Regions from separate parts of the Streptomyces sp. NPDC086554 genome, predicted to be linked through region 1. Evidence: riboswitches for the same ligand, from Rfam matches in the RefSeq annotation. Region 1 holds a riboswitch; the other holds the start of a gene.
The links. A riboswitch is a leader RNA that binds a small molecule or an ion and turns the genes downstream of it on or off. The one in region 1 is predicted to bind thiamine pyrophosphate.

Region 1 (6,552 bases):
CAGGCCCTTGTCGCGCAGCTGCACGATGTCGACGCCGGCGCCGAGGACGGCGTCGAGGAACTCCGGGAGGTCTCCCTGGCGCTTGCGGGCGTCCACACACAGGTAGAGGCGGGCGTCGGCGAGCTGCTCGCGGGCAGGCGTCATGGCCATGGAGTGTTCCCCCCGTTGTCGGTGGCGGTGGCGTACGGGCCGCGTGGAGCGGGTGCGGCCCGTACACCGCGCGGTTCGGATCAGGTCAGACGGCGAGCGCCTGGGCGCGGCGCTTCACCTCCGTGCCGCGATTCTCGCTCAGCGCCTGCGCGGGCGTGCCCGGCAGGGTCGGGTCGGGAGTGAAGAGCCACTCCAGCATCTCTTCGTCGGAGAAGCCGTCATCCCTCAGGAGCGTCAAGGTGCCGGTCAGGCCCTTGACGATCTTGTCGCCGTCGATGAAGGCGGCGGGCACCTGGAGCGCGCGGTTCTCACCACGGCGCACGGCGATCAGTTGGCCCTCCTTCACCAGCTGGCGCACGCGCGTCACCTCGACGTCGAGCATTTCGGCGATGTCGGGGAGGTGGAGCCATGCGGGGACGAGAGCATCAGTCTTTGCGTCAATCTCGGTCACAGGACAAAGCGTATCCCCGAGAACTGACAGAGGGCGGAGCAGTCGGCGCGGCTACTCCTGCACCGCCTTCTTGAGCGGCACCGAAGGGTCCGCCGCCTTGGCCGGATCGAGCCGCGCGCCGCTCTCGATCAGCTTGCGGCCCTGGGCGAGGTCCCGGGGGCGGCCCACCGCGAGGACGGCCACCAGGGCGCCCGCACGCAGCCAGCACACCGTCCAGGCCGTGCCCGACGGGTCACCGCGCCACACCAGCGCGTCGGCGGAGCCGTGGTGTCCCGCGTACTGGACGAAACGGCCGAACTGCTCGGACCAGAAGTACGGGACCGGGTCGTACGCCGAAGGGGTCTCGCCGATGATGTTGGCCGCGACCGTGCGCGGGCCCTGGAGGGCGTTGTCCCAGTGGTGGACGAGGAGGCGCTCGCCGTACCTTCCCGAAGGGAAGGAGGAGCAGTCCCCGACCGCGTACACATCCGGTTCCGAGGTCCTCAGGTGGTCGTCGGCGACGACCTCCCGGTGGGCGCCGAGGGCGATCCCGGAGTCGGCGAGCCAGTCCGTGGCGGGCCGGGCGCCGATGCCGACGACGACCGCGCCGGCGGGCAGGCGGGTGCCGTCGTCCAGGAGGACGGTGCCGGGCTCGACGCGCTCCACGCGCGCGTGGGTGCGCAGTTCGGCACCGGAGTCCGCGTACCAAGCGGCCATCGGCGCCGCGACCTCCGCGGGCAGCGCCCCCGCGAGCGGCCGCCCGGCGGCCTCGACCACGGTGACCGCACAGCCCGCCTCGCGCGCGGCGGTGGCGAACTCGGCGCCGATCCAGCCCGCCCCGACGACCACGATGTCGTGCTGCTCGGCGAGCACAGGACGCAGCCGTTCGGCGTCGTCCAGGGTGCGCAGCAGATGTACGCCGGGGACTCCGGAGGCGCCCGGCAGCAGGATCGGCTCGGCGCCGGTCGCGATGACGAGGGCGTCGTAGGGAACCGGCCCCGAAGCGGTGTCCAGCTCATGCTCCGCCGGGCGGATGCCCGTGACCTCGTGGCCCAGGCTCAGCTCGATGCCCAGCGCCTCGAAGTCGACGTCGAAGGCGGAGCCCTCCGCCTTGCCGAGCAGCACGGCCTTGGACAGCGGCGGCCTGTCGTACGGCTGATGGGGTTCGGCCCCGATGAGGGTGACCGCACCGGTGAACCCCTGCTCGCGCAGGGCCACGGCGGTCTGCACCCCGGCCATCCCCGCACCGACGATGACCACCCGGCGCTCTGCCTGCCTCTGCTGCTCGCTCACCCGATCACTGTAGGACGGCACAGGACGCCGACTTCAGGGCGCGACGAGGAGATCTCTGACACACCGTCATCGCCCATATCCGGACAGCTCCCCCTACTGCCACCGGACACGACGGGCTAGGGTGGCCGGTGCAGAGCACTCGCGGGAGCCCGGACGCACCGGGCTGAGAGGGAGGCTGGACGGCCTCCGACCGTACGAACCTGATCCGGGTCATGCCGGCGAAGGGAGGGGCTGGACACCCATGCATCCACGTACACCACCCCACGCGACGACGGACGTCCTCGTCGTCGGGGGAGGCATCATCGGCCTGGTCACGGCCTGGCGGGCGGCGCAGCGCGGCCTGTCCGTGGCGGTCGTGGACCCCGAGCCCGGCGGCGGCGCGGCGCAGGTCGCCGCGGGCATGCTGGCGGCGGTCACCGAGCTCCACTACGGCGAGCAGACGCTGCTCGGCCTGAATCTGGCCTCCGCGAAGCGTTATCCGGCGTTCGCGCAGGAGCTGACGGAGGCGAGCGGCCGCGATCTCGGCTACCGCGCGTGCGGCACGCTCGCCGTCGCGCTGGACTCCGACGACCGCGCCCATCTGCGCGAACTGCACACCCTCCAGCGCCAGTCGGGGCTCGATTCGGAGTGGCTGAGCGGGCGCGAGTGCCGCCGCCTCGAACCGATGCTCGCGCCCGGTGTGCGGGGCGGGCTCCGCGTGGACGGCGACCACCAGGTCGACCCGCGCAGGCTCGCCGCGGCGCTCCTGGTGGCGTGCGAGCGGGCGGGCGTGGTCTTCCACCGGGCGTGGGCGGAGCGCCTGACGGTCGTACGCGACCGGGCCACCGGCGTCGTCCTCGCGGACGGCACCGCCCTGGAGGCCGACCGGACCGTGCTGGCCGCGGGCAGCCTCAGCGGACGCCTCTCAGGGATCCCTGAGGGGGTTCTGCCGCCCGTTCGCCCGGTCAAGGGGCAAGTCCTGCGGCTGACGGTTCCGGAGCGCTACGCGCCGTTCCTGAGCCGCACAGTGCGCGCCGTGGTCCGGGGCAGCCATGTCTATCTGGTGCCGCGCGAGAACGGCGAGCTCGTGGTCGGCGCGACGAGCGAGGAGCTCGGCTGGGACACGACGGTCACCGCGGGCGGCGTGTACGAGCTGCTTCGGGACGCCCACGAGCTCGTACCGGGCATCACGGAACTGCCGCTGACCGAGACCCGCGCGGGTCTGCGCCCCGGCTCCCCCGACAACGCGCCGATGCTCGGCCCCACCGCCCTGCCCGGCCTCCAGCTGGCCACCGGCCACTACCGCAACGGCGTCCTTCTGACGCCCGTCACCGGAGACGTCATGGCGCACGCCCTGGTCACCGGTGAACTGCCCGACGAGGCGCGCGCGTTCACTCCCCGCCGGTTCGCCACGGCCCCCTCGGCACAGTCCCTCCTGGAGCAGCCCGCATGACCCACTCAGCCGTCTCAGTCAACGGAGAAGTCCGCGAGGTGGCCGCGGGCACCACGCTCGAATCCCTCGTCGCCACGCTCACCGCGGCCCCGTCCGGCGTGGCCGCGGCGCTCAACGAAACCGTCGTCCCGCGCGCGCGGTGGTCCACCACGACGCTCGCCGACGGCGACCGCGTCGAAGTACTCACCGCCGTCCAAGGAGGCTGAACCGACATGGCAGACGACCCCTTCGTCATCGGCGGGCTCACGCTCTCCTCACGGCTGATCATGGGTACGGGCGGTGCGCCCAGCCTGGACGTCCTTGAGCGGTCCCTCGTCGCCTCCGGAACGGAGCTGACCACGGTCGCGATGCGCCGCCTCGATCCGGGCGTGCAGGGCTCGGTGCTCTCCGTGCTCGGCAGGCTCGGCATCCGTGTCCTGCCGAACACGGCGGGCTGCTTCACCGCAGGCGAGGCCGTCCTGACCGCCCGGCTCGCCCGCGAGGCGCTCGGCACGGATCTGGTGAAGCTGGAGGTCATCGCGGACGAGCGCACCCTGCTCCCCGATCCGATCGAGCTCATCGACGCCGCCGAGACGCTCGTCGACGACGGCTTCACCGTCCTCCCGTACACGAACGACGATCCCGTCCTCGCGCGGAAGCTGGAAGACGTGGGCTGCGCGGCGATCATGCCGCTCGGGTCGCCCATCGGCTCCGGGCTCGGGATCCGCAACCCGCACAACTTCCAGCTGATCGTCGAGCACGCGCGCGTGCCGGTGATCCTGGACGCGGGGGCGGGCACGGCGTCGGACGCGGCGCTCGCGATGGAGCTGGGGTGTGCGGGTGTGATGCTCGCCTCGGCCGTGACGCGGGCGCAGGAGCCGGTGCTCATGGCGGAGGCCATGCGGCACGGGGTCGACGCGGGGCGCCTCGCCTTCCGGGCGGGCCGGATTCCGCGGCGGCACTTCGCCGAGGCGTCTTCTCCTGCGGAGGGCCTGGCCGAGCTGGACCACCGGGAGCGGCCGGCTTTCTGAGCGCCCGATTCTTCGGCGCCCTGCAGCGGGGGGCTGTGCCAGCAGGGGAGACCCCACTCGCCCTGCGGAACGCCTGCCCACAGCCGGAACGGCCATGCGTCACAGGTCGGCTGCAGTCCGGCTCTGAAGCCGACCAGGCGGGCAACCCTGTCAGTCGTGGCTCGTAGACTCCCTCCGTGGACACGACCCTTCAGGACCCGCTCGTCGGGCAGGTGCTCGACGACCGCTATCGCGTGGACGGACGGATCGCGGTCGGCGGGATGGCCACGGTCTACCGGGCCGTGGACACCCGCCTCGACCGCGTGCTCGCGCTCAAGGTGATGCACCCGACGCTCGCTGCCGACGTCTCGTTCGTCGACCGCTTCATCCGCGAGGCGAAGTCGGTCGCCCGGCTCTCGCACCCGAACGTGGTGGGGGTCTACGACCAGGGCACCGACGGTGCGTACGTCTATCTGGCGATGGAGTACATCGCCGGGTGCACCCTGCGCGACGTCCTGCGCGAGCGCGGTGCCCTGCAGCCGCGGGCCGCGCTCGACATCCTGGAGCCGGTGCTCGCCGCGCTCGGCGCCGCGCACCGCGCCGGGTTCGTACACCGCGACATGAAGCCCGAGAACGTCCTCATAGGGGATGACGGCCGGGTCAAGGTCGCCGACTTCGGCCTCGTGCGCGCGGTGGACACCGTCACGAACACGACCGGCACGGTCCTCGGGACGGTCTCCTATCTCGCGCCCGAGCAGATAGAGCACGGCACGGCCGACACCCGTGTCGACGTGTACGCGTGCGGTGTCGTGCTCTACGAAATGCTGACCGGCGCCAAGCCGCACTCCGGCGAATCGCCCGCCCAGGTGCTCTACCAGCACCTCCACGAGGACGTGCCGCCCCCGTCCGCGGCCGTCCCCGGGCTCCCCGTGGAACTCGACGAACTGGTCGCCTCCGCCACCGCCCGCACCCCGGACGTCCGCCCGCACGACGCGGTGGCGCTCCTCGGGCAGGCCAGGGAGGCGCGGGCCGCGCTCTCCGTGGAGCAGCTGGACGCGGTGCCGCCGCAGGCACGCACGACCGAGCACGAACACCGCGACATCTCAGACGACCGTACGAGCGTGATTCCGCGCGCCGCGCGGTCCGTGCAGATGTCGCTCCCCACGGACGGCGAGGACCAGCAGCAGGACCCGCTCAACCGCACCAGCATCCTGGCGACGCCTCCGGCGGCCCCGCCGGCCGCACCCGGCCCCGACCGCCGGCGGTCCAACCCCCGCCGCGGCGTCCTGGCGATCGTCGCCGCCGTGCTCCTGGCGCTCGGCCTCGGCGCGGGCGTCTGGTACATCAATTCCGGCCAGTTCACGAAGGTCCCGCCGCTCCTGGCGAAGACCGAGGCGGCGGCCGAGCAGCGGCTCGACGAGGCCGGGCTCGAGGTGAAGGACGTCAAGCGCGCGTACAGCGACACCGACAAGCGCGGCACGGTCATGGCCACCGACCCCAAGGCGGGCGAGCGCATCCGGGACAACGACGGCGTGACGCTGACCGTCTCGCTGGGCCCGGAGATCGTCAAGGTCCCCGAACTCAAGGACACCCCGCTGGCCGCGGCGAAGAAGGAACTCAAGGACGCGGGGCTCGCTCCCGGCATGACGACCAGGTCCTTCAGCGAGGAGGTCCGCAAGGGCTCCGTGATCAGAACGGCCCCGGGCACGGGCATCAAGCGCAAGGCGGGCTCCGCCATCGCGATCGTGGTCAGCAAGGGCTCTCCGATCGACGTCCCCGACGTGACGGGCGAGTCCGAGGCCGACGCGACCGCCGAGCTCAAGGACGCCGGGCTCAAGGTGAAGATCGCCACGACGCGGGTCAACTCCGAAGAGGACAAGGGCGATGTCGCCGCGCAGTCCCCCAAGGAGGGCGAGAAGCAGCTCGCCGAGGGTGACACGGTCACGCTGCAGATCTCCAAGGGCCCGCAGATGGTCGAGGTCCCGGACGTCGAGGGCATGAAGGTCGACGAGGCCACGCAGGAGCTGAAGGACGCGGGCTTCCAGGTCGAGGAGGACAAGGGTCTGCTCGGCCTCTTCGGGGACACCGTGAATGATCAGTCCGTGGAGGGTGGCGAGGAGGCCCCCAAGGGGTCGACCATCACCATCGAGATCCGCTAGGTCTGGCTGGGGGCCTTCTGCAGGGGGCTCAGCGTCCCCCCTGCGGGCGGCATCGTGGCTCGGTTATCGCCTGCGAGTGCGTCGTGGCCGGTCGCGCCG
Region 2 (6,552 bases), on a different contig from region 1:
TCGTGCTCGGCGAGGCCGCCGAGCGGCTGAGCGCGAGTGGGGCGCGGCAGAATCGTCGCGGCATGATCAGCGAGGCCTTGGCGCACTGGCGCGACGCCATCGGCGTACCGGTCTATTTCGCCGTCTACCGCGAGGGCGAGATCGAGATCGTGGCCGTCGCGGACACGCCCGGGAATCCGGCCGTCGAAGAGTGGGCGGACTTCCGCGAGACCGGTCATGCCCATGCGATCGGACAGTGCCTGCTCGGCCAACTCGACGACGAGCAGCGCAAGGACCATCTCGACCGTCACCCGGTGCAGTCGATCACGCGGTACTCGGTCCGTGACAACCGGAGCTTCCTGCGCCGCCTGGACGCGATGGGTCGGATGAAACCCGTGGTGGAGCGGCAGGAGTACGCGCTGGGAACGGTCTGCGCCGCCATTCCGATCACGGCGGGCAACACGGCTGCCACGATGGCGATTTCCGTTCCCGCCTATCAAGCCGACCGACTACTGCCCGCAGCCGACAGGTTGCAGAATGAGATCGGAAAGCTACTAGGGACACTCGCCTTCTCTATCAGCATCTGAAAACTCACTCCTTGTGATCTGATGTGTACGTTAAGCAAGATGCCATGGGTGTCAGGGAGTTGGTTCCTGGCCAGTCGAGGTTTAGCGACGGGGTAGGCGGGCGATGCGCGAGCGAGAGTCGGTACAGGCAGAGGTCATGATGAGCTTCCTTGTTTCCGAGGAGCTGTCGTTTCGCATTCCGGTGGAGCTGCGCTACGAGACCGGAGATCCCTATGCCGTCCGGCTGACCTTCCATCTCCCCGGCGACGCTCCTGTGACCTGGGCGTTCGGGCGGGAGTTGTTGATCGACGGGGTGGGCAGGGCGTGCGGCGACGGGGATGTGCGCATCGCGCCCACCGATCCCGAGCTGCTCGATGAGGTCCTCATCAGGCTTCAGGTCGGCGGTGACCAGGCGTTGTTCCGGGTGGGGATCCCGCCGCTGCTCGCGTTCCTCGACCGTACGGACAAGTTGGTGCCGCTCGGGCAGGAGCGGGCGCTCGCCGACTTCGAGACGCACCTGGACGAGGCGTTGGACCGGATCCTCGCGGAGGAGCAGAGCGCGGGCTGACCTCTGGGGGCAACGGGCACAGCCGGATGGCAGATTGGTGCATTTCGCGGCATTGCCCTGGGGGCTCGGCGCCGACCAGCTCCCGGTTCCTGTATCCCGGCTCACCGCTCACCGCTCGCCGCTCGCCGCTCACTGCCACCGCTCACCGCTTGCGGCGTCGGCCCCCGCCTCCGCCGCGGCGCTGCTTGGCGGCAGCGGGAGCCGAGGGAGCCGGGGTGGCCGACGCAGGGGCGGTGCCTCCGGTGCGGTCGGCCGAGACGACCAGGGCGGCCAGTGCCGTCGTCACCGGGACCGAGGCGACCAGGCCGATCGAGCCGATCAGGGTGCGCACGATCTCCTCGGCCACCAGCTCGCTGTTGGCCACCGTGCCCACGCTGCTCTGCGCGATCGAGAAGAGCAGGAGCAGCGGCAGCGCGGCGCCGGCGTACGCCAGGACCAGGGTGTTGACCACCGAGGCGATGTGGTCGCGGCCGATGCGGATGCCCGCACGGTAGAGGCCGCGCCAGCCCATCGTCGGGTTGGCCTGGTGCAGTTCCCAGACCGCCGAGGTCTGCGTGACGGTCACGTCGTCGAGGACACCGAGCGAGCCGATGATGACGCCCGCGAGCAGCAGACCGCTCATGTCGATATCCGGATAAAGGCCGTGGATCAGGCCGGTGTTGTCGTCCGTGTTGCCGCTCAGCGATGCCCAGCCGATGAAGAACGAGCCGAGCAGCCCGATGAGGAGGAGCGAGATCAGCGTGCCGAGCACCGCGACCGACGTACGGGCCGTGAGTCCGTGGCACAGGTAGAGCGCGATCAGCATGATCGCGCTGGCCCCGACCACCGCCACCACCAGCGGATTCGAACCCTGCAGGATCGCGGGCAGGATGAAGAAGGTCAGGATGAGGAAGCTCAACGCCAGCGCCACCAGAGCCATGACGCCGCGCATCCGCCCCACCAGGACGACGACGAGGGCGAAGATCCCGGCGAGCAGCGCCATGGGGACCTTGCGGTCCACATCGGTGACCGAGTACTGCAGCGCCTCCGGGGCCTTGGGCTCATAGGCGACCACCACCTGCTGGCCCTCGCTCAGCTGCCGAGGCGAGTCCGGCTGGACGATCTCGGTGAACGTGCGCCCCTTGTCCTTGCCGCTGGTCACCTCGACCGTCGCCTTCTTGCACATGCCCTCCGCGCGCGACTGCGCGGTCTGGCCCTCGGCGGTGGAGGTGTCCCCGGTGGGCGGCGGCTGCGAGGCGTTCACGTCCTTGCAGGGCAGCTCCTGCACCTTCGTCACCGTCGCCGACTCGGTCTGCCGGTCGAAGCCGACCCCGGTGCGCTCATGGCCCGGCGCACCGCCGGGCCAGAGCACGACGAGACCCACGACGACCGCGGTGGCGAAAGGAATCAGCACCGCGGCGATGACCTTGCGCAGATGCTTGGAGACGGGCGCCGCCGGGCCGTGGCTGTGCGAGTGCCCATGCCCGCCCCCGCCCCCGTGCCCGTCACCGCCTCCATGCCCGCCCCCGGGCGGGTTCGAGAAGGGCGGCTGAGACGGCGGCTCGGAGGGCGGCTCGGACGGCGGGCGGGGCGGCGGCTCTGTGGTGGTCACTGCCCGATCATCGCAAGAACGGAGGGGGCCCTCTGTTCAGCGCGCCCGATATGACGCTAGCGTGGGGGCACCTTTGCAAACGCGGGAGCTCGGAGCACCGGGCTGAGAGGGCGCTGACCTCCGTACGAAACGGCACGAACCGTGCCGGAGCAGTACGGAATCCGCTGCGTCGACCGCCGAACCTGTTACCGGGTAATGCCGGCGTAGGGAGTAGGTCTCATGACCACATCGGACGCACGCACGCCTGCCTCGACGCAGAACCAGAGCGACGAGGCAGGGAAGTCCATCGGCTGGCACAAGGCGTACGTCGAGGGCTCACGCCCCGATCTGCGCGTGCCGGTCCGCCAGGTGCACCTCACCAATGGCAAGGCCGTGACCCTGTACGACACTTCGGGGCCGTACACCGACGAGTCCATCGACACCGACGTCCGCAGGGGTCTCGCACCCCTCCGCGAGAACTGGATCATCGCCCGCGGCGACACCGAGGAGTACGTGGGCCGCCCGCCCCGTCCCGAGGACGACGGCATCAAGCACACCTCGCCCCGCGGCGGGCTGAAGAACCTCGACGCGGTCTTCCCCGGCCGCCCCCGCCAGCCGCGCCGCGGCCGTCAGGGCCAGGCGGTCACGCAGCTCGCGTACGCGCGTCGCGGCGAGATCACGCCCGAGATGGAGTTCATCGGGATCCGCGAGAACCTCGACCCCGAGGTCGTGCGCGCGGAGGTCGCCGCGGGCCGCGCGGTGATCCCGGCCAACGTCAACCACCCGGAGATCGAGCCGATGATCATCGGCAAGAAGTTCCTGGTGAAGGTGAACGCCAACATCGGCAACTCCGCGGTCACGTCCTCCATCGAGGAGGAGGTGGACAAGATGACCTGGGCCACCAAGTGGGGCGCCGACACGGTCATGGACCTGTCCACCGGCCGCAACATCCACACCACCCGCGAGTGGGTCCTGCGCAACTCCCCCGTCCCCATCGGCACCGTGCCGCTCTACCAGGCCCTGGAGAAGGTCGACGGCCAGGCCGAGGCGCTGACCTGGGAGATCTACAAGGACACGGTCATCGAGCAGGCCGAGCAGGGCGTGGACTACATGACGGTGCACGCGGGTGTGCGCCTTCCGTATGTCCCGCTCACCGCGCGCCGTAAGACCGGCATCGTCTCGCGCGGCGGCTCGATCATGGCCGCCTGGTGCCTGGCGCACCACAAGGAGAGCTTCCTCTACGAGAACTTCGAGGAGCTCTGCGAGATCCTCGCGGCGTACGACGTGACGTACTCGCTCGGCGACGGCCTGCGGCCCGGTTCGATCGCGGACGCCAACGACGAGGCGCAGTTCGCCGAGTTGAAGACCCTCGGGGAACTCAACACGATCGCCAAGCGTCACAACGTACAGACAATGATCGAGGGCCCCGGTCACGTCCCGATGCACAAGATCAAGGAGAACATCGACCTCCAGCAGGAGATCTGCGAGGAGGCGCCGTTCTACACGCTCGGCCCGCTGACCACGGACATCGCACCCGCCTACGACCACATCACTTCCGGCATCGGCGCCGCGATGATCGGCTGGTGGGGCACGGCGATGCTCTGCTACGTCACGCCCAAGGAACACCTGGGCCTGCCGAACAGGGACGACGTGAAGACGGGCGTGATCACGTACAAGATCGCGGCGCACGCGGCGGACCTCGCCAAGGGGCACCCGGGCGCGCAGGACTGGGACGACGCGCTCTCGGACGCGCGCTTCGAGTTCCGCTGGGAGGACCAGTTCAACCTGGCCCTCGACCCGGTCACCGCACGGGAGTTCCACGACGAGACGCTGCCCGCCGAGCCCGCGAAGACGGCGCACTTCTGCTCGATGTGCGGGCCGAAGTTCTGCAGCATGAAGATTAGCCAAAGCATCACAGAGCAGTTCGGCGGGACTGCGGCTGCGGAGGCGACTGCTGAGGAGGTCGCTGAGGGGATGCTCCAGAAGTCGAAGGAGTTCGCGGCGAGCGGGAATCGTGTCTACCTGCCTATGGCGGACTGAGTAGACAGCACTGGACGGGCTCGCGGTTCATAGGGAGTCGCGAGCCTGACGTGTAGCTGGGCGACTCGACTCACGGCGTTAGCCGATGTTGCTTGTCGGTGCGTGCCCCGCACCGTCGTTCGGTGCGGGGCACGTCTGTGTTCTCCGGGATCAACGGGAGCGGCTGTCGCGCTTCTTGTGATTCCAGCGAGACCGCCACCAAGCCAGCCGGTCGGCTGTCACCTGAGCGGCGGCTCTCAGTTCGCGAGGCTTCTCCTGGCTTCGTAGCGTGGTGATGTCCGCTACGGAGGAGGCACCATGCCAGTGAGTGAGCCGCCTGAGGGCGGGCCCCCACCGAGCGGTCCTCGGCAGGGGACACCGGGTGATGACCGTCCCGCTTCTGGGCAGTGGGCGTCTCCCGCTGGGCCGCCGCAGAAGAAGCAGCGGGGTCGTGCCTGTCTCTGGGGGTGCGCTGGCGCCCTGGCCGTGGTGATCGTCATTGTCGTGGTTGTGCTGGTGATCGCGGTGGGGGGTGACGACGATGGCACGACGCCTGCGCCTACTGACACCGTCACCGAGAAGACGCCGCAGGAACCCCAGGGCGAACGAGCGGACCTAATCAGCTTCCAGCTAGACGACCGCTCAGAAGCCGGGCTCACCAATATCTGGCTCGTTTGGACGATCAAGAACAGCAGCAGTGAGAAGTCCAACTACTCATGGGATTGGGAGGCGGTCGATGCCAGCGGCACCCGACTGGCGAACGGCTCTCAACTTGATACCAACGTGCAGCCCGGCCAGACCACCCGGGGTGAGTACCCCACCACGCTCAAGAGCGTAAAGGGCGTCAAACTCAACATCACCAGCTTCAACCGCACTACCAGCAACTGAGCAGGTTGACTTGATGACGCGATAGCTGCCGATGCCAAGGCAGCGTGCGCCCTCGCTGACCAGCCTCCGAGAGCACAGCAGCACCGCAAGACTGCGCCGAGCTAACCGCCCCTCGTTTCGTTGCCCTTCCCCCGATACCGTCGAGGGCGTGTCCGGCGGCGCTGGGTTGGTCACCCGTAGGCGTGCGTCGGTTGATCGCGCGCGACTAGGGGAGCTGGTTCGGGCATGGCGGTTGACGCTGCTTGGGGTTCGGCAGAGGGGTTTACGTCGGCGGGAGCGACGCGGGTCATGGGCGCCGCGTGCCGGGCTGCGGGGCTTGACGACAGGGGCGCGGAGCTGATCCGCCTCGGGGAGAACGCGCTGTTTCGGCTGGCCTCCGCGCCGGTGATCGTGCGCGTGGCCCGGGGGGAGGAATGGCTACCGAAGGCGCGGACCGAAGTGGCTGTCTCGCGGTGGCTGGGAGGCGAAGGGTTCCCGGCGGCGCGGGTAATTGAGGACCTAGAGCAGCCGGTCTTGATCGACGGTCACCCCGTGACGTTCTGGCATCTGATCGTTGAGGGGGACCGGAAAGCCACGTATGGGGAGCTGGGTGGCATCCTGCGGGATCTTCACTCCCTGTCGGTCCCAGGTGGTCTTCAACTGCCGTCGTTCGAGCCCTTCGACAAGCAGGAGCTGCGGCTCAACCGGGCCGTTGTCCCGGAGGATGACAAGACGTTCCTTCGGAAGCGGTGGCGGGAACTGCGCGACAAGTACGCGGAGCTGCGGTTCGAGACGCCAAAGGGGCCCGTTCACGGCGATGCCCACGTGCAGAACCTCATGGTGAATGATCAAGGGCAGGTGATCCTGATCGACTTCGAGGCCTTCTGTTTCGATCACCCTGAGTGGGACCTGATGGTGACCTCCGTAGAGCACCACAGCCTTGGGTGGCAGACCAACGAGCAGTACGCCGACTTCGTGGCCGC

Region 2: another riboswitch for thiamine pyrophosphate. It lies ahead of thiC (phosphomethylpyrimidine synthase ThiC); the one in region 1 lies ahead of thiO (glycine oxidase ThiO).

What each region holds. Positions count from the first base shown of each region.
Region 1 is NZ_JBFBJK010000015.1:153,627-160,178, forward strand. It holds gene thiE (thiamine phosphate synthase) at 1-150, opposite strand, end outside; gene AB0O76_RS25105 (Rv2175c family DNA-binding protein) at 236-601, opposite strand; gene AB0O76_RS25110 (FAD-dependent oxidoreductase) at 653-1,840, opposite strand; TPP riboswitch at 2,005-2,117, shown strand; gene thiO (glycine oxidase ThiO) at 2,115-3,305, shown strand; gene thiS (sulfur carrier protein ThiS) at 3,302-3,511, shown strand; gene AB0O76_RS25125 (thiazole synthase) at 3,518-4,315, shown strand; gene pknB (Stk1 family PASTA domain-containing Ser/Thr kinase) at 4,492-6,453, shown strand.
Region 2 is NZ_JBFBJK010000021.1:4,290-10,841, reverse strand. It holds gene AB0O76_RS30465 (IclR family transcriptional regulator C-terminal domain-containing protein) at 1-566, shown strand, start outside; gene AB0O76_RS30460 (SsgA family sporulation/cell division regulator) at 670-1,113, shown strand; gene AB0O76_RS30455 (YibE/F family protein) at 1,256-2,704, opposite strand; TPP riboswitch at 2,776-2,931, shown strand; gene thiC (phosphomethylpyrimidine synthase ThiC) at 2,924-4,723, shown strand; gene AB0O76_RS30445 (hypothetical protein) at 5,192-5,590, shown strand; gene AB0O76_RS30440 (aminoglycoside phosphotransferase family protein) at 5,816-6,552, shown strand, end outside.